Linked DNA regions of Variovorax paradoxus. The protein of the gene in region 2 binds, or shares a complex with, the protein of the main gene of each other region. Links are inferred from orthologs where the notes say so. Each region holds a gene or a part of one and is shown on either strand. Other genes may lie near its edges.

Region 1 (3,000 bases), 630 kb from region 2 along the record:
GAAGGCTACGGCATCGCGGCAGGCTGCGACGCGAGCTTTGTGCTCTTGCAGGCGCGCGATGCGGTCGAAGCGATCCGGCTGCGTGCCACCCGGCTCAAGGTATTCCGTAAAGGAAAGCTGCTGGCGGAAACGCCGGCCGCCACGGCCGCGCTGCACCTTCCGGGCCGCGGGCAGACCACCAGCTGGATGATTCGAAAACCCTAGCGTTGGCCGCGCAGGCTCACTGCGGCGGTGCGCCCCTGAGATCGCACCACATGTGCACCTTGGCCAGCAACGCGCCATCGACCGCAATGGCCAGCGGTTCGACGCCGAAAACCTGGAATCCGCAGCGCTCGTAGAGCACCTGGGCAGTGCTGTTGCCTTCGGTCACGGTGAGCTGAACCAGACGCAGCGTCTCGAGCGAGCGTGCATGCGCCAGCACCGCAAGCACCAGCCGGCGGCCAAAGCCGGCGCGGCGCGCAGTGGTTGCCACGGTCATGCCGAAGAGCGTGGCCTTGTGCCGGGCGCGTTGCCTTGCTTCAAAGCTCAAGCCCGCCGCGCCCACCAGCATGGCCGCTTCGTCGAACGCACCAAAGACCACGCTGGCCTCGCCTGTATTGGCACCCAGCCGCTCTTCCCACCAGCGAAGCGGCAGCCCGGCGCGCTCGTCCACCGTGGTGGTGAAGGCACTCGGGTGCGTGGCGTAGGCCTCGAGCATCAAGGCGCGGTAGGCCGCGGCGTCGGCTGTTGTCAGGCGGCGAACGGCGCCTCGGTCGTTTTCAGAAGCGGACAAAGGACACCTCAGGCTTCGGGCGCGATGGCTTCGGCGTATTCGTAGAGCGCGCCCAGGATTTCCTCGCCCCGCTCGTCCGCGGTTTCGGACAGCGCATCGACTTCGCTGAACAGCATTTCGATGGTGCGAGCCCCACCCTCGCCCTTGAAGAGCCGCGCGACACGAAGCGCCTCCCAGCGCTCGGTTTCCTCGGGGCTGAGCAGATCGGGCCAGTTCCGCGCCCGGTATCTGAAGAGTATTTCTTCGAGGCGGCCATCGTCGAAACCCGTGCGGTCCTTTGCGAGTTCCTCGGGCGACAGTGCGCGCAGCTGGTTCAGGCGGCGCCTGTCCGCGTTGCCGACGAAGCCGCCGTACAAATCTTCGTCCACGTCTGGCGTGGCCTCCTTGGGCCGGGCGTACACCTGCGACCAGATGGCGCTCATGTCGGGCAGGTCGCGCGCGATGGCGGCGTGCCGCATGGCCGCATCGAGATCGACGTTCCAGCGCTCGGCCATGGCCGGAGCGAGCGTGCGCAGGTTGCCGACGACCATCGGCGACTTGTTGAGGTGAATGCCCTTCACCGGCAGACGCACCACGCCTTCGGGCAGGTCTGCGGTGCGCGTGAAAAGTCGCAGGCGCAGGGTTTCCAAGTCGATGTCGCGCAACTCGCTCGGGTCATGGGCCAGGTCCCAGGCGAGGAGTTCGTTCTTGTTCGTCGGATGGCTCGCAAGCGGCCACATCACGCCGAGGCACCCGCGCTCGACAGGGAACATGCCCGAGACGTGCAGGAAAGGCCTGGCCGTTTCCCGCATCGCTGGCAGGCCGAGTTCGCTGGCCACGCGGTCTTTCTTGTGCAGGCCGAAGGCGAATTCGAAGAGCTTGGGCTGGCGGTCGCGAATCAGCCGCGCCAGCGCAATGGTGGCGCGCACATCGGACAGCGCATCGTGCGCCGATTCATGCAGCAATCCGTTGGCGCGCGCCAGGTCTTCGAGCTTGAAGCTGGGCTTGCCGTCTTCCTTCTTCGGCCACTCGATGCCGTCGGGCCGCAGCGCGTAGGTCAGGCGCACCACGTCGAGCAGGTCCCACCGGCCGCAGTCGTTCTGCCATTCACGTGCGTAGGGGTCGATGAGGTTGCGCCAGAACAGGAAGCGCGTCACCTCGTCGTCGAAGCGGATGGTGTTGTAGCCCACGCCGATGGTGCCGGGCTGCGAAAACGCCTTTTCGATCTGCGCCGCAAAGGCATGTTCGGGAATGCCGCGCTCCAGGCAGACTTGCGGCGTGATGCCGGTGATGAGGCAGGCCTCGGGGCTGGGCAGGTAGTCGGGCGCCGGCTTGCAATAGATCATCAGCGGCTCGCCGATTTCGTTCAGCTCTGCGTCGGTGCGAATGGCGGCGAACTGCGAAGGCCGGTCGCGGCGCGGCACGGCGCCGAAGGTTTCGTAGTCGTGCCAGAGAAAGGTGTGGTTCATTCAGAGCAAGGGAGAAAACAATCGTGCAAGGGCATCGCCAAGGCGGCGCCAGAAACTCTGCGGACGGTTGGCGCGCACCGCACCGGAGCTGTGAAGGTCGGTTTCGAACTGCGCCGCCAAGGGCCGCGCCAATTCCGGCCCATAGACCACCGCGCTCACCTCGAAGTTGAGCCTGAAGCTGCGGTTGTCGAAATTCGCGGTACCGATCATCGCGCAATGGTCATCGACCACCAACGTCTTGGAGTGCAGCATGCGTGCCTTGTACTCCCACACCTTCACGCCGGCTGCAATCAGCTCGTCGAAATAGGAGCGCGCGGCGGCGCTCACAATGGCCGAGTCGCTGCGGCGCGGCACCAGCAGGCGCACGTCGACGCCGCGCAGCGCCGCACTGGTGAGCGCCATCATGGCGGGCTCGCCGGGCACGAAGTACGGGGTGGTGAGCCAGGCGCGTTCGCTGGCCGAGTGAATGGCCTCCACGTGCATGCGATGGATGGGCTCCAGCATGTTGTCGGGGCCGCTGGTCACAATTTGCACAGGAATGTCGCCCGCCTCCACCTGCGGCAGCATGGCCTCCATCAGATGGTCCATGTTGCGAAGGTCTTCGCCGGTGGCATAGGCCCAGTCTTCGAGAAAGGTGGTCTGGAGCCAGCGTACCGCGCTCCCTTCGATGCGCAGGTGCACGTCGTGGTAGGCGTCGGGCCGGGTGCGCTTGTCTTCCTCGTCGGTAATGTTGACGCCGCCGGTAAAGCCCACGCGGCCGTCGCACACCACGATCTTGCG
Region 2 (7,536 bases):
TGCCAGGCGGCCGGCAGCGCCCTGCTGTCCACGGCGAAGGGCATCGGGCGAAAGCCCGGCGCAGCCGCGTCCTCTTCCTGCCACTCGGCGCGCGCCATGTGCAGGACGGCCGATTCGTGCTCGATACCGGCCGCGCTGAAGTACGCCGCCATGATCACCAGCAGCGCCAGGGAGACGACCAGCACCGCGTTCGCCCAGAACGAAGCGAAACGGTATCTGGAAAAGCTTTCGAGGAAGCGCGCACGCAGCCGGCGCGGAAATGCGGAGCTCATTGACGCACCGACGTGTCCTCAAAGTCGAATTGGCAACATTTTGTCCGCGTTCCGGACTGTTGTTTACGTTTTCGGCACCACGCGCGTCTTTTCGGGACGTCCGAGATGTAACGGAAGTTGTTAAATACTTCCGACGCATTGCAACTAAATGTGCAATTCTGTGAACTATTCTACTATTCATCCACGACAATAGACGGCACCATCCGCACCCGTTCTCCCGTCGTTTTCTTCACAACTGTTGGCATCTACCATGAAAAAACCTTCCCTCCTCCTCGCCTCCGTCCTCGCAATCACGGCCACCAGCGCTGTGATGGCCGCCCAGAGCACTTCCACCTTCCAAGTTCTGATCACGGTCGCCAAGGCCTGCTCGGTCACGGCAGGCAACGCCTCCAACATCGACTTCGGCACGGTCAACTCGTCGGCCACCGGCCTGGTTGCTTCCAGCAACATCAGCGTTACATGTTCCAAGACGACGCCCTACAACGTGGGCCTGATGCCTTCGAACACCAACACCTCGGGCGCCGGTGTGATGAAGTCGTCCGTGCCGGCCACCAATACGGACACGGTTGCCTACCAACTCCGCTCGGTGAGCGGCACGGGCCCGATCTGGGGCAGCACCGCCACCCCCACCGCAGTGGGCAACGGCGTGGCCGGCACCGGCACTGGCGCGGCGCAGTCGATCCCGGTGTTTGCCACGGTCGCCAACGCCAACGTGACGCCTGACTCCTACTCCGACACCGTGACCGTCACGGTCAACTACTGATCGACTCCCCGTGCACCACTTGCTCCGTTACACCGCCGCCCTCGCGCTCGCCTTGGCGCACGCGTTCGCCGCGGCGAGCGGGCTGCAGGTTTCCCCGGTCACGCTGACGCTCCAGGCCACCCAGAACGCGGATGGCCTTTGGCTCAGCAACACCGGCGAGACGGTGGTGCACGCCCAGGTCCGTGTCTATCAGTGGACGCAGGAAAACGGCGCCGAAAAGCTGACGCCCTCGCGCGAACTTCTCGTAAGTCCGCCGATGGTGCAGCTTGACCCGTCCGCGCGGCAACTGATCCGCGTCATCCGCACCGGCGTTCCCGCCGGGACGGTCGAGGGCTCGTACCGGGTCATCATCGATGAGCTGCCGGTCGAGATGAAGGAAAAGAAGGGCCTGCAGCTGGTGCTGCGCTATTCGGTGCCCATCTTCATCGCGGCCGCGGGCGCGCAGTCGCCCGCACCCCAGCTCACATGGTCGCTTCGCAGGGAAGACGGCCAGGCAGTGCTCGAAGTCGCCAACAACGGCGGCATGCACGCGCAACTGGCCGACCTGGATTTTGTCGACACCGTCGGCCGCCGCACTCCCGTGCATGCCGGACTGATGGGCTATGTCTTGCCCGGCGCGCGCATGCGCTGGCCACTGAAGACATCCACAGAAACATTCGCCCTCGGGGGCGTTCTGGAAACGAAGATCAATGGCAACGCGACGCAGGAAAACATCCCGCCGCTCCAACGCGTCCGCTAAGCGCCTGCTGCCACTGTTGCTTCTTTCCGGTCTGGCGTCCTTGGCCGCCCAGGCGCAGAACGTTGCAGCCGTGTCCAGCGCGCTGGTGGCCGCGTCTGCGGAAGAAAACCTCGCCGGCACCGGCGGCACCGACCTTTACCTGGAGCTCAGTCTCAACGGCAACCCCCAGGGCCTGGTGCACTTCGGCCTGCGCGGCAAAGATCTCTGGGCCGGCGCCGACACCCTGCGGCAACTGGGCTTCATTCTGCCGGCCGGCGTGGCCGACCCCGTTCAGATCAAGAGCCTTCCGGGCGTGCAGGTCGAATACGACGCGGCAACCCAGCGCGTCTCCATCATGGCCACCCCCGATGTGCTGCGCCTGCCCACGACCGTGGTCGACACCTCGATGATCACCGCGCAAAGCGCCAGCTCGTCGCGCGGCCTGCTGCTCAACTACGACCTCTACGGCACGCAAGGCCGCGGCAATACGTCCAGCTTCAATGCGCTGACGGAGCTGCGCGCCTTCAGCGGCAGCGCGGTGCTCAGCAACACGATGATGTCGCGCGCCTCCCGCATCGGCGGGGAAGGCTGGAAGCATGACTCGGTTCGGCTCGACACCACCTGGAGCCGGTCGTTCCCCGATGACATGCTCACGCTTCGCGTGGGCGACACCACCACGGCGTCGCTGCCGTGGTCGCGCTCCACCCGCATCGGCGGCATCCAGCTTTCGCGCAACTTTGCGCTGCAGCCGTATCGCACCACCACCCCCCTTCCGGCGTTTTTGGGCTCGGCCACGCTGCCCTCGCAGGTGGAGCTCTACATCAACGGCCTGCGCCAATACTCGGGCCAGGTGCCGGCCGGGCCTTTCCAGCTCAAGACGGTGCCGAGCATCAATGGCGCCGGCAACGCGCAGGTGGTGCTGACCGACGCCTTCGGCCGCGCCACCACGCTGGATTTTTCGCTCTACGACACCCAGCGGCTGCTGCAGGAGGGCCTGTCCGACTGGTCCGTAGACCTGGGCATGGTGCGCAAGAGCTACGGCCTGCGCTCCTTCGACTACGGCAACGACGCCGCTGCATCCGGCACGTGGCGCTACGGTGTGAGCAACAGCTTCACTCTGGAGGCGCATGGCGAGGCGACTCGCGGCCTGGTGAAGGGCGGCGTCGGCGGTGCATGGCTGCTCGGCCAAAGCGGCGTGGTCTCGGGCGCCGTGGCGCACAGCAGCTACGGCGGCGAGCAGGGCTCGCTGGCCAACCTGGGCTACAGCTGGCGCGACAACCAATTCAACTTTGCCGTCGAAGGCACCCGCACGCGCGGCGAGTACCGCGATGTGGCATCGCTGTACGGCGGCCCGCCGCCGCGCGGCTCGGGCCGGGCCTCGATCGGCTACACCACCGGCAACTTCGGCAGCTTCGGCCTCAGCTACCTTTACCTACGCTATCCCGCGCAGCAGGCAACGCGCCTGGCAAGCGTCTACTGGTTCAGGGCCGTGGGCCGCAACGCCTCGGTGAACGTCAGCCTGAACCAGAACCTGGACGACCGCCGCGAGCGCAGCCTGTTCGTCGGGTTCACTTGGGCGCTGGATGGCAACGTCACGGCCAGCGCCGGCCTCCAGCGCGAGCGCGACCGCAATATCTACACCGCCGATGCGCAGAGCTCCACGCCGGGCGAGGGCGGCATCGGCTGGCGCGCCGGCCTGCGCCAGGGCGGTGGCCAGAACGGCGGCCAGGCCGAGATCGAATACCTGGGCCGCTACGGCCGCGCCATGGCCGGCATCAGCGTGCTTGGCGACAGCCGCTACGCCTATGCCGGCGCTACGGGCTCGGTCGTGTTCATGGGCGGCCAGACTTTTGCGGCGCGCCGCATCGACGACGCCTTCGCGCTGGTCTCCACCGACGGGATCGCCGGCGTGCCGGTGAGGCTGGAGAACCGGGACATCGGCACCACTGACCCCAACGGCATGCTGCTGGTGGCACCGCTCAGCGCCTACCAGAACAACCAGCTGTCCATCGACCCGATGCAATTGCCGGCCGACGTGAGGATCGAGCGCGTCAAGACGGTTGCCACGCCGAGCGACCGCGCCGGCACGCTGGTGCGATTCGGCATCACGCCCATCAGCGCGGCCGCGCTCATCCTGGTGGATGAGGAAGGCAAGCCCCTGCCGCTGGGCAGCCGTGTGCGCGCCAACTCGCAAGGCAGCGATCCCGCGCTGGTCGGCTTCGACGGCGCGGTGTACCTCGAAACGCTCCAGCCCCGCAACACCCTCGAGGTACAGACGCCCGCCGGCCGCTGCCGCGCGAGCTTCGACTATCGCAAGGACGGCGCCGGGATTCCGCAGATCGGGCCGCTGCGCTGTGCCAAGGAAACCAAGACGCCATGAGCTTTCTGAACCGCTCCTTGAAGGCCCTCGGCCTGCCGCTGCTCTGCGCATTCCTGTGGTGGCTGCCCGCGGGCAGCGCGCAGGCGGCGGTCACTTGCACCGCGAACATGTCCAACGTGGCTTTCGGCACGGTCGACCTGGTCGACGGGACCGCGCCGCCTTCGGCCAACGCAACGCTGACCTACACCTGCAACAACACCGGCAACAACGCCGAGTTCGCCAGGGTCTGCTTCAACATCGGCGATGGCGACGAAGGCTTGACCAACTTCAATCCGCGCATCATGAAGAGCGGTACGAACAGCTTGAAGTTCCAGCTCTACCAGGCAGCGAGCAGCACCATCTGGGGTTCGAACGGCAACGCAGCGGTGCCGAACCCCTTCGTCGTCACGCTGAACATTCCGGCCCGGTCGAGCAGGGGGGGAAGCGCCACCATGCGCGGGGAACTGCTTGCCTTGCAAAGCACAGTGCCTCCGGGCGCCTACCAGGACAACTTCGGCGGCATCCACACCTCGATCACGCTCTCGTCGAGCACAAATGCCACGCCGGCGACGTGCAACACCTCGATGGCGGACAACTTCGCGTTCCTGGTCACCGCAACCGTTTCCAAGAGCTGCCTGGTGACGGCCGATCCGCTGAACTTCGGCACCGTCAATGGCCTGCCGGGCCAAGCCGACCAGGACCAGACCAGCACGATCAGCGTTATCTGCACGACGCCTACCGCATACACGGTAGCTCTGACCCCGTCGAGCGGCTCGACGGCGGGTGTCGGGGCCATGGCGCCGACAGGCGGCGTACCCGGCAACACGGACACGGTGCCATACCGTCTCTATCGCAACACGGGCCGTACCAACGCCTGGGGCAGCATTGCGGCCAATACCGTTGCAGGCACAGGCAACGGCTTCGCACAAGTGCTCACCTTGTACGGCCGCGTTCTGGGTGCAAGCACCAACGTACGGCCCGACAGCTACCGCGACGTCGTGACGGTCAGCGTCACCTACTGAGCGGCGCCTGCGGGCGCTCCGGTCCGGAAAAAACCTGCTAGCCATTGGCAGGTTATGGGTAAAGAATGGCGCGCACGGCCTTCATTTTCCCGAGACTCTGCCGATAAACCTGGACAGGGCGTCAATGCGACGCCCTCCACCAGGTTGCGACGAGAGGAGGAGCTCCAATGTCCGGAAACATGTCCGCTGCAGGTGCAACTGCCCTGCGCCCGACGCGAGTGGCGCCGCCATTGGCCGCCGTCGGCATGCTGCTGCTGTTGCTGCCGCTGCCGCTGCGGCTCAGTTCGGCGGAGACGACGCATGGCATGAACAGTTCGACGGCCCGCTTCAGCGTGACGATGGTCGTCCTGCCGACCTTCAAGGTGCTCGAGGTCACGCCCGTCAAGGGTGGCCATGAATACCGCGTCTGGACCAACATGAAGTCGGTGGTCATCAAGGGCCGCGAGTACCGGTTCGACAAGATCGGCGAAACAAGGCTCATGGTGGCCGGGAACGAGGCCGATGGCCGCGACAGCCTCGCGTCCGCCTGGCAAGGCGTCGTCGGTGCGATGGCGGCGACTTCGGGCTCCGCTCCGTCGCAAGCCACCGCCCCGGCAGGGGACGGAAGCAATGCGATGCGGGTGACGGTGACCTACTGACCCCACTCCATAAAAAAAGCCTGCAGCGATGGACTGCAGGCTTTCGATCGGCAAATTCCGGCGAAACGATCTCAGAACGGAATATCGTCGTCCATGTCGTCGAAGCCCGACGACGACTTGGCCGGTGCCTGGCGCGGTGCCGCTGCCGGAGCGCGCGGTGCTGCGGCGGGCGCACGGGGGGCATAACCGCCGCCGCCGCCGCCACCGCCACCTTGCGAGTAGCCGCCACCGCCGCCGCCCTGCGAATAGCCGCCATCGTCCTCCGGGCCGCCCGACGGGCCGCCCTGGCCTTGGCGGCTGCCCAGCATCTGCATCTGGTCGGCGCGGATTTCGGTGGTGTATTTTTCGATGCCGTCCTTGTCGGTCCACTTGCGCGTGCGCAGGCTACCTTCGACATACACCTGCGAGCCCTTGCGCAGGTATTGGCCGGCAATTTCGGCCAGGCGGCCGTTGAAAACGATGCGGTGCCACTCGGTGGCTTCGCGCATTTCGCCGCTTTGCTTGTCTTTCCAGCGATCGGTGGTTGCCACGGTGACGTTCGCGACCTGGTCGCCGCTCGGGAAGGTACGCATTTCGGGGTCGCGCCCCAGGTTGCCGACGACGATGACTTTATTGACCGATGCCATATGCACTGCCCCTGATAAGTAGATGGAGGAGGAGGTTGAAAGGAACCCTCGATTGTGCCCCAGGCAGCCGCCGGCATCCCCGCCGGATGCCAGAATGAGCGTTCCGCATGAACAGAGAACCCGACTTCCTCGAGCACCTGCGCGCCGAATTGCGCGGTGGCCGCATCTGGCTCGACCGCGCCATCGTGCTCGGCTACGCCATTGCGGCCGGGCTCTTCGTGGTGGGCTTCACGGTTGCCAGCGACTGGGTCTTCGGCCAGTTCCATCGCTTCTACCAGGCCTGGCCCTGGGCGGTGCTGCTGACCACGCCGCTCATCACAGCGGCCATCGTGTGGTTCACGCTGCGGTTTTTCCCCGGTGCGGGCGGTTCGGGCATTCCGCAGATCAAGGCCGCGCTGCATCCGGCGCTGCCGGAGGAGCGGCGCTTCGTCTTCGCGTCGCTCCGGCTCACGGTCGCGAAAATCGGGCTTGGCGTTGCGGGCTTCGCGGCCGGACTGTCGATCGGGCGCGAAGGCCCGTCGGTGCAGGTTGCGGCGGGCGTGATGCAGCATGCGCGGCGCTGGCTGTCGCCCAACACCACCATCGATTCCCGCGCACTGCTAGTGGCGGGCGGCGCGGCCGGCATTGCGGCGGCCTTCAATGCGCCGCTGGCGGGCGTGGTGTTTGCCATCGAAGAACTGTCGGGCCGCCTGGAGGCGCGTTCCAGCGGCCTCATCATCACGGCCATTGTGCTGGCGGGCCTGGTGGCGGTGTCGGCTTTCGGCAATACCAGCTACTTCGGCGTGATCCGCGTGCCGCGGCTGGGCTGGGACGCGCTCGGGCCCGGGCTGCTGGTCGCGCTGCTGAGCGGCGCTGCGGGAGGTCTGTTCGCGCGGCTGCTGATTGCCTCGCTGACCGGCACGGCCGGGCGCCTCAATCGCTGGCGGGCGCGCTTTCCGGTGCGGTTCGCGGCCTGCGGCGGGCTGGCGGTGGCAGTCATTGGGCTGGTGACGGGCGGGGTCACCTTCGGTGCCGGGTCCGAAGCGGTCAAGCAGATGCTGCTGGGCCATGACGAACTGACGCCGCTCTACACCGCGCTCAAGTTCATTGCCACCTGGCTCACCGCCTGGTGCGGCGTGCCCGGCGGCATCTTCGCGCC

The links. The genes of interacting proteins can lie anywhere in the genome.
Region 1: the proteins of ssb (region 2) and sbcB are in contact, whole or in part, in a crystal structure (PDB 3C94), measured with the Escherichia coli proteins. The link is inferred for Variovorax paradoxus from one-to-one orthologs.

Annotation. Positions count from the first base shown.
Region 1 is NZ_CP123990.1:2,444,530-2,447,529, forward strand. It holds sbcB (exodeoxyribonuclease I), read right to left. Parts: upstream 2,221-3,000; coding sequence 781-2,220; downstream 1-780. Other genes in the region: QHG62_RS11870 (amidohydrolase family protein), read left to right, coding at 1-204; QHG62_RS11875 (GNAT family N-acetyltransferase), read right to left, coding at 221-772; cls (cardiolipin synthase), read right to left, coding at 2,221-3,000. UniProt on the Escherichia coli protein: Degrades single-stranded DNA (ssDNA) in a highly processive manner.
Region 2 is NZ_CP123990.1:3,069,558-3,077,093, reverse strand. Bases 4,622-7,509 are described here. They hold ssb (single-stranded DNA-binding protein), read right to left. Parts: upstream 6,399-7,509; coding sequence 5,844-6,398; downstream 4,622-5,843. Other genes in these bases: QHG62_RS14940 (chloride channel protein), read left to right, coding at 6,506-7,509; QHG62_RS14950 (hypothetical protein), read left to right, coding at 5,302-5,772; QHG62_RS14955 (Csu type fimbrial protein), read left to right, coding at 4,622-5,134. In the rest of the region: QHG62_RS14975 (sensor histidine kinase), read right to left, coding at 1-272; QHG62_RS14970 (Csu type fimbrial protein), read left to right, coding at 523-1,035; QHG62_RS14965 (fimbrial biogenesis chaperone), read left to right, coding at 1,046-1,774; QHG62_RS14960 (fimbria/pilus outer membrane usher protein), read left to right, coding at 1,815-4,133; more of QHG62_RS14955, read left to right, coding at 4,130-4,621; more of QHG62_RS14940, read left to right, coding at 7,510-7,536. UniProt on the Escherichia coli protein: Plays an important role in DNA replication, recombination and repair. Binds to ssDNA and to an array of partner proteins to recruit them to their sites of action during DNA metabolism. Acts as a sliding platform that migrates on DNA via reptation.